One region of the Brevibacillus sp. NRRL NRS-603 genome, then DNA from elsewhere that is predicted to be linked to it. Evidence: riboswitches for the same ligand, from Rfam matches in the RefSeq annotation. Region 1 holds a riboswitch; each other region holds the start of a gene.
The links. Region 1 has a riboswitch for lysine ahead of C7R94_RS03500 (amino acid permease). Riboswitches for the same ligand answer to the same signal wherever they lie in the genome.
Positions count from the first base shown of each region.

Region 2: linked by a shared signal. The riboswitch ahead of dapD (2,3,4,5-tetrahydropyridine-2,6-dicarboxylate N-acetyltransferase) and the one ahead of C7R94_RS03500 (amino acid permease) in region 1 are both predicted to bind lysine.
Region 3: linked by a shared signal. The riboswitch ahead of C7R94_RS12240 (aspartate kinase) and the one ahead of C7R94_RS03500 (amino acid permease) in region 1 are both predicted to bind lysine.

Region 1 covers NZ_PXZN01000008.1:31,472-33,675, forward strand. Annotated here, with positions in the region: gene C7R94_RS03500 (amino acid permease) at 1-1,311, opposite strand, end outside; lysine riboswitch at 1,424-1,609, opposite strand; gene C7R94_RS03505 (DinB family protein) at 1,694-2,188, opposite strand.
Region 2 covers NZ_PXZN01000016.1:263,969-266,172, forward strand. Annotated here, with positions in the region: gene C7R94_RS16450 (flavodoxin) at 20-460, opposite strand; lysine riboswitch at 602-791, shown strand; gene dapD (2,3,4,5-tetrahydropyridine-2,6-dicarboxylate N-acetyltransferase) at 883-1,593, shown strand; gene C7R94_RS16460 (aspartate aminotransferase family protein) at 1,608-2,204, shown strand, end outside.
Region 3 covers NZ_PXZN01000013.1:73,738-75,941, forward strand. Annotated here, with positions in the region: gene uvrC (excinuclease ABC subunit UvrC) at 1-831, shown strand, start outside; lysine riboswitch at 934-1,121, shown strand; gene C7R94_RS12240 (aspartate kinase) at 1,353-2,204, shown strand, end outside.

The DNA.
Region 1 (2,204 bases):
GATCGTTCCACCCAAGAATGCGGAGTAGTTTTGCCCCAAAATAACGATACAGCAAATGATGAAGGCAAAAATCGGTCCAAACGGGAACCACTTTGCCCGATAAGGCAATTCGCTTAAGTCACGGCCCTGAGCGATAAACGCTTTGCGGAAACGGTAGTGACTAACGGCAATTCCCAGCCAAGCGATGAAGCCCGACATACCGGACGCATTCAAAAGCCATACATACACTTCGCCTTCCCCAAACAGAGAGGACAGAAAAGCAAGGGCGCCGATGAGCGCAGTCAAGATCAAGGCATTGATCGGTACGCCGTTACTTGTTACTTTTGCGAACCATTTTGGTGCTTTTCCTTCTTTCGCCAAGTTCCACAGCATGCGTGTAGAGGCGTACATGCCAGAGTTACCAGCAGACAATACAGACGTGAGAATAACGGCATTCATGACAGATGCTGCAAAAGCGAATCCGGCATTTTCAAATACAATCGTAAACGGACTGATCGCAATATCCGTAAGGTCGCCACTGATCAGATTTGGATTATCGTATGGAACCAACAACCCGATGATCAAAATAGCGAGGATGTAGAAGAGCAAGATGCGCCAAAAAATTTGACGGATGGCCTTCGGAATGTTGCGGGCAGGGTCTTCGCTCTCACCGGCTGCGACACCAACTAGCTCTGTCCCTTGGAAAGAGAATCCGGCAATCATAAAGACACCGAGCAGGGCCATGAAGCCACCATTGAATGGCGCGTCGCCTTTGGTGAAGTTTTGGAAGCCAACTGCTTGACCACCCATAATGCCAAAAATCATCAACACACCCACAATAATAAAGATGATAACTGTTACTACTTTAATCAAGGCGAACCAATATTCAGATTCTCCATAGGCTTTCACAGACAGGAGATTCAAGGCAAACAGCAATCCGAGGAACAAAGCGCTCCACACGATCGCTGGGGTATCTGGGAACCAATATTTCATAATAAGTGCGGAAGCTGACAGCTCGACGGCAATGGTAATGGCCCAGTTGTACCAGTAGTTCCAGCCAAGAGCAAAGCCGAGAGATGGATCGACGAAGCGTGTGGCATACGTCGAAAACGAACCGGAAACAGGCATGAAAGCCGCCATTTCCCCCAAGCTGGTCATTAAAAAGTAAACCATGATACTAATGGCGAGATAGGCGACTAAAGCTCCACCTGGTCCGGCGGAATGAATCGAGCCTCCGCTCGCGAGAAACAATCCCGTCCCAATCGAGCCGCCGATGGCGATCATCGTCAGGTGTCGGGCTTTTAAACCACGTTGCAATTGATTTTGTGACATAAGCTGCTTGCACGACCTTTCTAGATTTTTGAGAAGGAAGGTCGGAAATTAAAAAACCGCCATAGCCAAAAAATGGCATAGGGCGGTATCATCCAATCCCCACCAAGCCTTCACTGAAGATAGCTCACCACGTTTGCTTGGCATGCAAACGTGACAGTTCTGCCCCTTTCGAGTACAGCCCCAACCCAATCGCACAGAGACGCGATATGAGCTTCGGCGGATTTTCCTTACCTGGAGTCATTGATTTTCTCTGAATCTCGTACAGGATGATATAAAAGCCGCGACCTCTATCCTCACCGTGAAAGATGAGGATAACATGTATGAAATTATGTGATTCATCAAATATAAAGGATTGTTCAGGATTAATCAATGTGAAATTTTGTTATTCAAATGAGCGTCTGGCAGGCCAAGAGCCTTGCAGCTTGCGAATTTGGACGATTTGTCCCGTGTGAAAAGCATCATGCAAGACAAGACTCATTACATTTTGGTAAATGGGTGTATAGGTAGCGATCTGGTTTAACTCTTCATCCGTCAGCAAGGAAAGCTGTTCATGAATGTGGCGATGGACGCTTTCCATTCGCAAGAGGGTAGCTTGCCAAGCGTCTTCGTCATCTGGACCGCCGGATGGGGTGAAGGTATCATCGTTCGTCTCAGCGGAGCCAGGAAATTCAGTGCCCAAAAGACGATGCAACAGGCGTTCTTTGTAATAAAGAAGGTGACTGACGTTTTCCCAGATCGTGTTGGCTGCTTCTCCCACAGGGCGCCAGCTAGCCTCGACTGCCGATACCCCGGAAAGCGCTTCTTTTAAGGGTGGATACCAGTCTTCCTTGTCATACGCACATGCCCATCCGTGCAAAAGCAATTCCTTCCGATTCATACGCTTCCTCCTCGTC
Region 2 (2,204 bases), on a different contig from region 1:
AGTATTTGGGAAACATCAATTAGCCGAGCAATTCAGCAAACGATACCCCAAATGCTTTGCAAGTTTCCACTTCTTTTGCAGTAGGAGAAAGCTCGATTTTCAAGCCTTCCAGAGGAGTTTCCGCGCCGCGCTCGCTCGCCTTTTTCAGCAAAATATCAACAGCTGCACCGACATGCTCGTAAGCGGAGTCGCAAGAGCCAAAAGCAACGACCTTTTTCCCGCTGAGGTCAATATCGTCCATTTCCTCATAAAAATCCAGGCATTCGTCTGGCAGTTCGCCATCGCCCCATGTGTAGGCGCCAAGCAAGATTCCGTCGTAAGCTTCGAGTTCTTTTGCGTTTGCATCCATCACTTCTTTTATCTCCAGCTCAGCACCAGTGGAACGAATACCTTCTGCAATTGCTTCAGCAATTTCCTGTGTATTCCCTGTCATGCTCGCGTAAACCATCAAAATGCTCATAAAACGTAAACCCTCCAATTAGATAATGAGTATCATTCTCAATAAATAAAATAATGAAAATGAGAATCGTTGTCAATAACTTTTTTCTTATTGCCACGTTTCATTGATTTTGGTAGAGTTAAATAAAATTATAATAATGTACACTAAAATAGAGGTGCGCCGAAGAAGAGTAAGTCTTTTCGCAATCTGCCAGGGGGCAGGAGAAGGAAGAAAGGCTAAAGCGCCGAAGCTTATGCTATGCCCCTACGTAGCACAGGCTGGGGTGTCTCATGAAAAATGAACATCCTGTCACAATGGACCGTACGTCTTTTTGTGGAGCGCTATTTATGATTTGCTTATGTAGTATCAAGAGCAATGAGATAGCGAATGCACTCATTGCTTTTTTTGATTTACCATGCTGTTATTTTGAGGAGGATGTAACTGTGAACATGATGGATGCTAACGAAATTATCGCGTTTATTCAAAAAAGCGAAAAGAAAACACCGGTGAAGGTATATGTGAAAGGGAACCTGGAGGGAATCGACTTCGGTGCGAGCTCCAAAGCCTTCATTACGGGTCCTACTGGTGTTGTTTTTGGTGAGTGGAAAGAGATTGAGCCAGTGCTCGCTGCTAACGCAGACAAAATTGAAGATTATGTAGTAGAAAGCGACCGCCGCAACTCCGCTATTCCATTGCTGGATACAAAAGGGATTCAAGCCCGTATTGAGCCAGGCGCAATTATTCGTGACCAAGTGACAATTGGTAACAACGCGGTCATCATGATGGGTGCTTCCATTAACATTGGTGCAGTTATCGGTGAAGGTACGATGATCGACATGAATGTTGTAGTAGGTGGACGTGGAACCATCGGGAAAAACTGCCACATCGGCGCGGGATCAGTTATCGCGGGCGTTATCGAGCCGCCATCTGCACAGCCAGTTGTTGTCGAGGACGATGTTGTCATCGGAGCAAATGCTGTCATTCTGGAAGGTGTACGTGTAGGAAAAGGTGCTGTCGTTGCAGCAGGTGCTGTCGTCATTGAAGATGTGCCTCCTTACGTGGTAGTTGCGGGAACGCCTGCACGCGTGATCAAGCAAATTGATGAAAAAACTCGTTCCAAGACAGAGATCAAGCAGGAGCTACGTCAGCTGTAAGGGAGAGAGTGCAAATGGACTGGCGTTCGCTCGATGAACAATATATCGTCTCCTCTTACAAAAGACTTCCGATTGCCATAGATAAAGGCGAAGGAAATTACTTGTACGATACGAACGGGAAGAGTTATCTCGACTTGTTTACTGGACTCGCGGTAAACGTTCTGGGGCATTCTCATCCGCGCATTGTACAGGCTCTGCGTGAGCAGGGAGAGCGCTTCTTGCATATTTCCAATGTATTTTTAAACAAGCCGGCTATTCGTTTAGCCGAGCGTTTGGTTGCGAACAGTATTAGCGGTAAGGTGTTTTTCACTAACTCTGGTGCTGAGGCCACTGAGTCTGCGATCAAGCTGATTCACAAATGGACGAAAAACGAGGGAGCAGATCGTGAAGGCATCGTTGTATTACGCAACAGCTTTCATGGGCGAACACTCGGAGCAGTACGTCTGACGAGGCAGGCTCACGTCTATCAGGACTTTCCTCAGCCGGCTTTTCCTGTTTATGAACTGGATGTGGAGGATACGGAAGGATTGCGAGCGATTTGCCAGGAAGCAAGACCTGCTGCGGTCCTGATGGAGCCAGTCTTGGGTTCCGGCGGTGTCGTGCCGCTAACG
Region 3 (2,204 bases), on a different contig from region 1:
AGTGAGTGGCTGGGCATCAAGGTCCATGCGCCGAAAAGAGGCAAAAAGCATGAGCTCGTGAAGATGGCTTCCGAGAACGCCCGCATTGCTTTGCAGGAGAAATTCGCGCTGATGTCCAAGGACGATGCTCGTACGGTCCAAGCAGTGCACAATCTCGGACACATTTTAGGGATTCCGGTTCCGCATCGAATTGAAGCATTTGACAACTCCAACATTCAGGGAACAGAGCCTGTGTCTGCGATGATTGTCTTTACAGACGGGCGCCCTGACAAAAAGGAATACCGCAAATTCAAGATCAAGACCGTCGAGGGGCCAGATGATTACGGCTCCATGCGCGAAGTCGTTCGCCGTCGTTACTCTCGCCTGCTAAAAGAAAACCAGCCCATGCCCGACCTGATTGTGATCGATGGTGGAAAAGGCCAGATCAGTGCGGCTATGGACGTTCTGGAAAACGAGCTGGGACTCTATATTCCCGTCTGTGGACTCGCGAAGGACGAGAAGCACCGCACCGCTCAGCTCATGTACGGAGATCCTCCAGAGCCTGTGAATCTTAGACGCGACAGCTACGAATTTTATTTGTTGCAGCGCATCCAAGACGAGGTCCACCGTTTTGTTATTACGTTCCACAGACAATCCCGGACAAAAACGATGCTCTCGTCACAGCTGGATGAGATCCCGGGTATCGGTGAAAAGCGGCGCAAGCTGTTGTTCTCTCATTTTGGCTCGTTGAAAAAAATGCGTGAGGCGACCGTCGAGGACTTCCGCCAATTAGGGATCGGCGACAAGCTGGCAAAAGAAATCATCGGGCATCTGCGCAAGCTGGACACATAGCAAATGGAACTTTTGAAACAACCTCTAAAAAGGAATTGATCCATTTTTAGACTCATGATATAATCCGATTCAAACAGAATAGTTAGCCTCACTTCCATTATGGAGTGAGGTAGAGGCGCGAAAACCAAGAGTACCACCCTGAGATCGGGTATCTGTGAAGGGGACGGGAAAGGGGAATTCGCCGAAGTGTGGAGGGAAACCCGCTTTTCTCCATGCTGGGTCTGCGTTGAACAAATGCAGGACTGTCATCTGCACAATGACCAATTGTCAGATGGAGAGCTATCTCACGGTGTGTCAATGTGAGTTTTGATGGTGTTTACTGTCAATCTTCGTTGTCCGCGTGTATTGGGAGGGAGGAACCGGTATGTCGAAACAGTAGGCAGCGGCAGGTCTTATTCCTTGTCGGTGCCTTTTTTGTAAAATAAAAATGAAAGACTTTTCCTTATAGAGAGAATAGTGAAAAACCATACGATACGAGATAAATACCAACATTGGATATGAGAAAAAGGGAGAGAAGCCGCATGGGGTTGATCGTGCAGAAATACGGAGGCACCTCTGTAGGTACCATTGAGCGAATTTTACGAGTTGCGGATCGAATTGTCAGCTACAAAGAAGAAGGGCATGATGTGGTAGTCGTTGTTTCTGCAATGGGCAAATCTACTGACGTATTGGTAGACATGGCCAAGCAGATTAGCGCATATCCATCTGAACGTGAAATGGATATGCTGCTGACCACGGGGGAGCAGGTATCGATCGCGCTTTTGTCGATGGCCTTGCATAGCAAAGGCTACGATGCCATTTCTCTTACGGGCTGGCAGGCTGGAATCACTACGGAAGCAATTCACGGAAGAGCACGGATCAAGCAGATTGATCCAGAGCGGATTCAATCTGAGCTCGGCCGTGGTCGTGTGGTCATCGTGGCAGGATTCCAAGGGATCAGTGACGAAGGTGAAATTACAACGCTCGGCCGCGGTGGATCGGATACATCTGCGGTTACACTCGCAGCGAGCTTGAACGCTGAGAAATGCGAAATCTTTACGGACGTGTCTGGAGTGTACACAGCTGATCCGCGAGTGGTTCCAGCCGCAAGCAAGCTGGATACAATCTCGTATGATGAGATGCTGGAGCTGGCGAACCTCGGTGCAGGGGTTCTTCATCCTAGGTCAGTAGAGGCTGCGAAAAAATATAAAGTAAGGCTGGTCGTCCGCTCCAGCTTTACTGCCGAAGATGGTACGTACGTTGAGGAGGTTGCCAACATGGAAACAGGAAGAGTAGTAAGTGGAGTTGCACACGATGAAGATGTAGCCAAAATCACGGTTGTCGGCATGCCTGCCAAGGTCGGGACACTCTCCCGTCTGTTCAATACGCTGGCG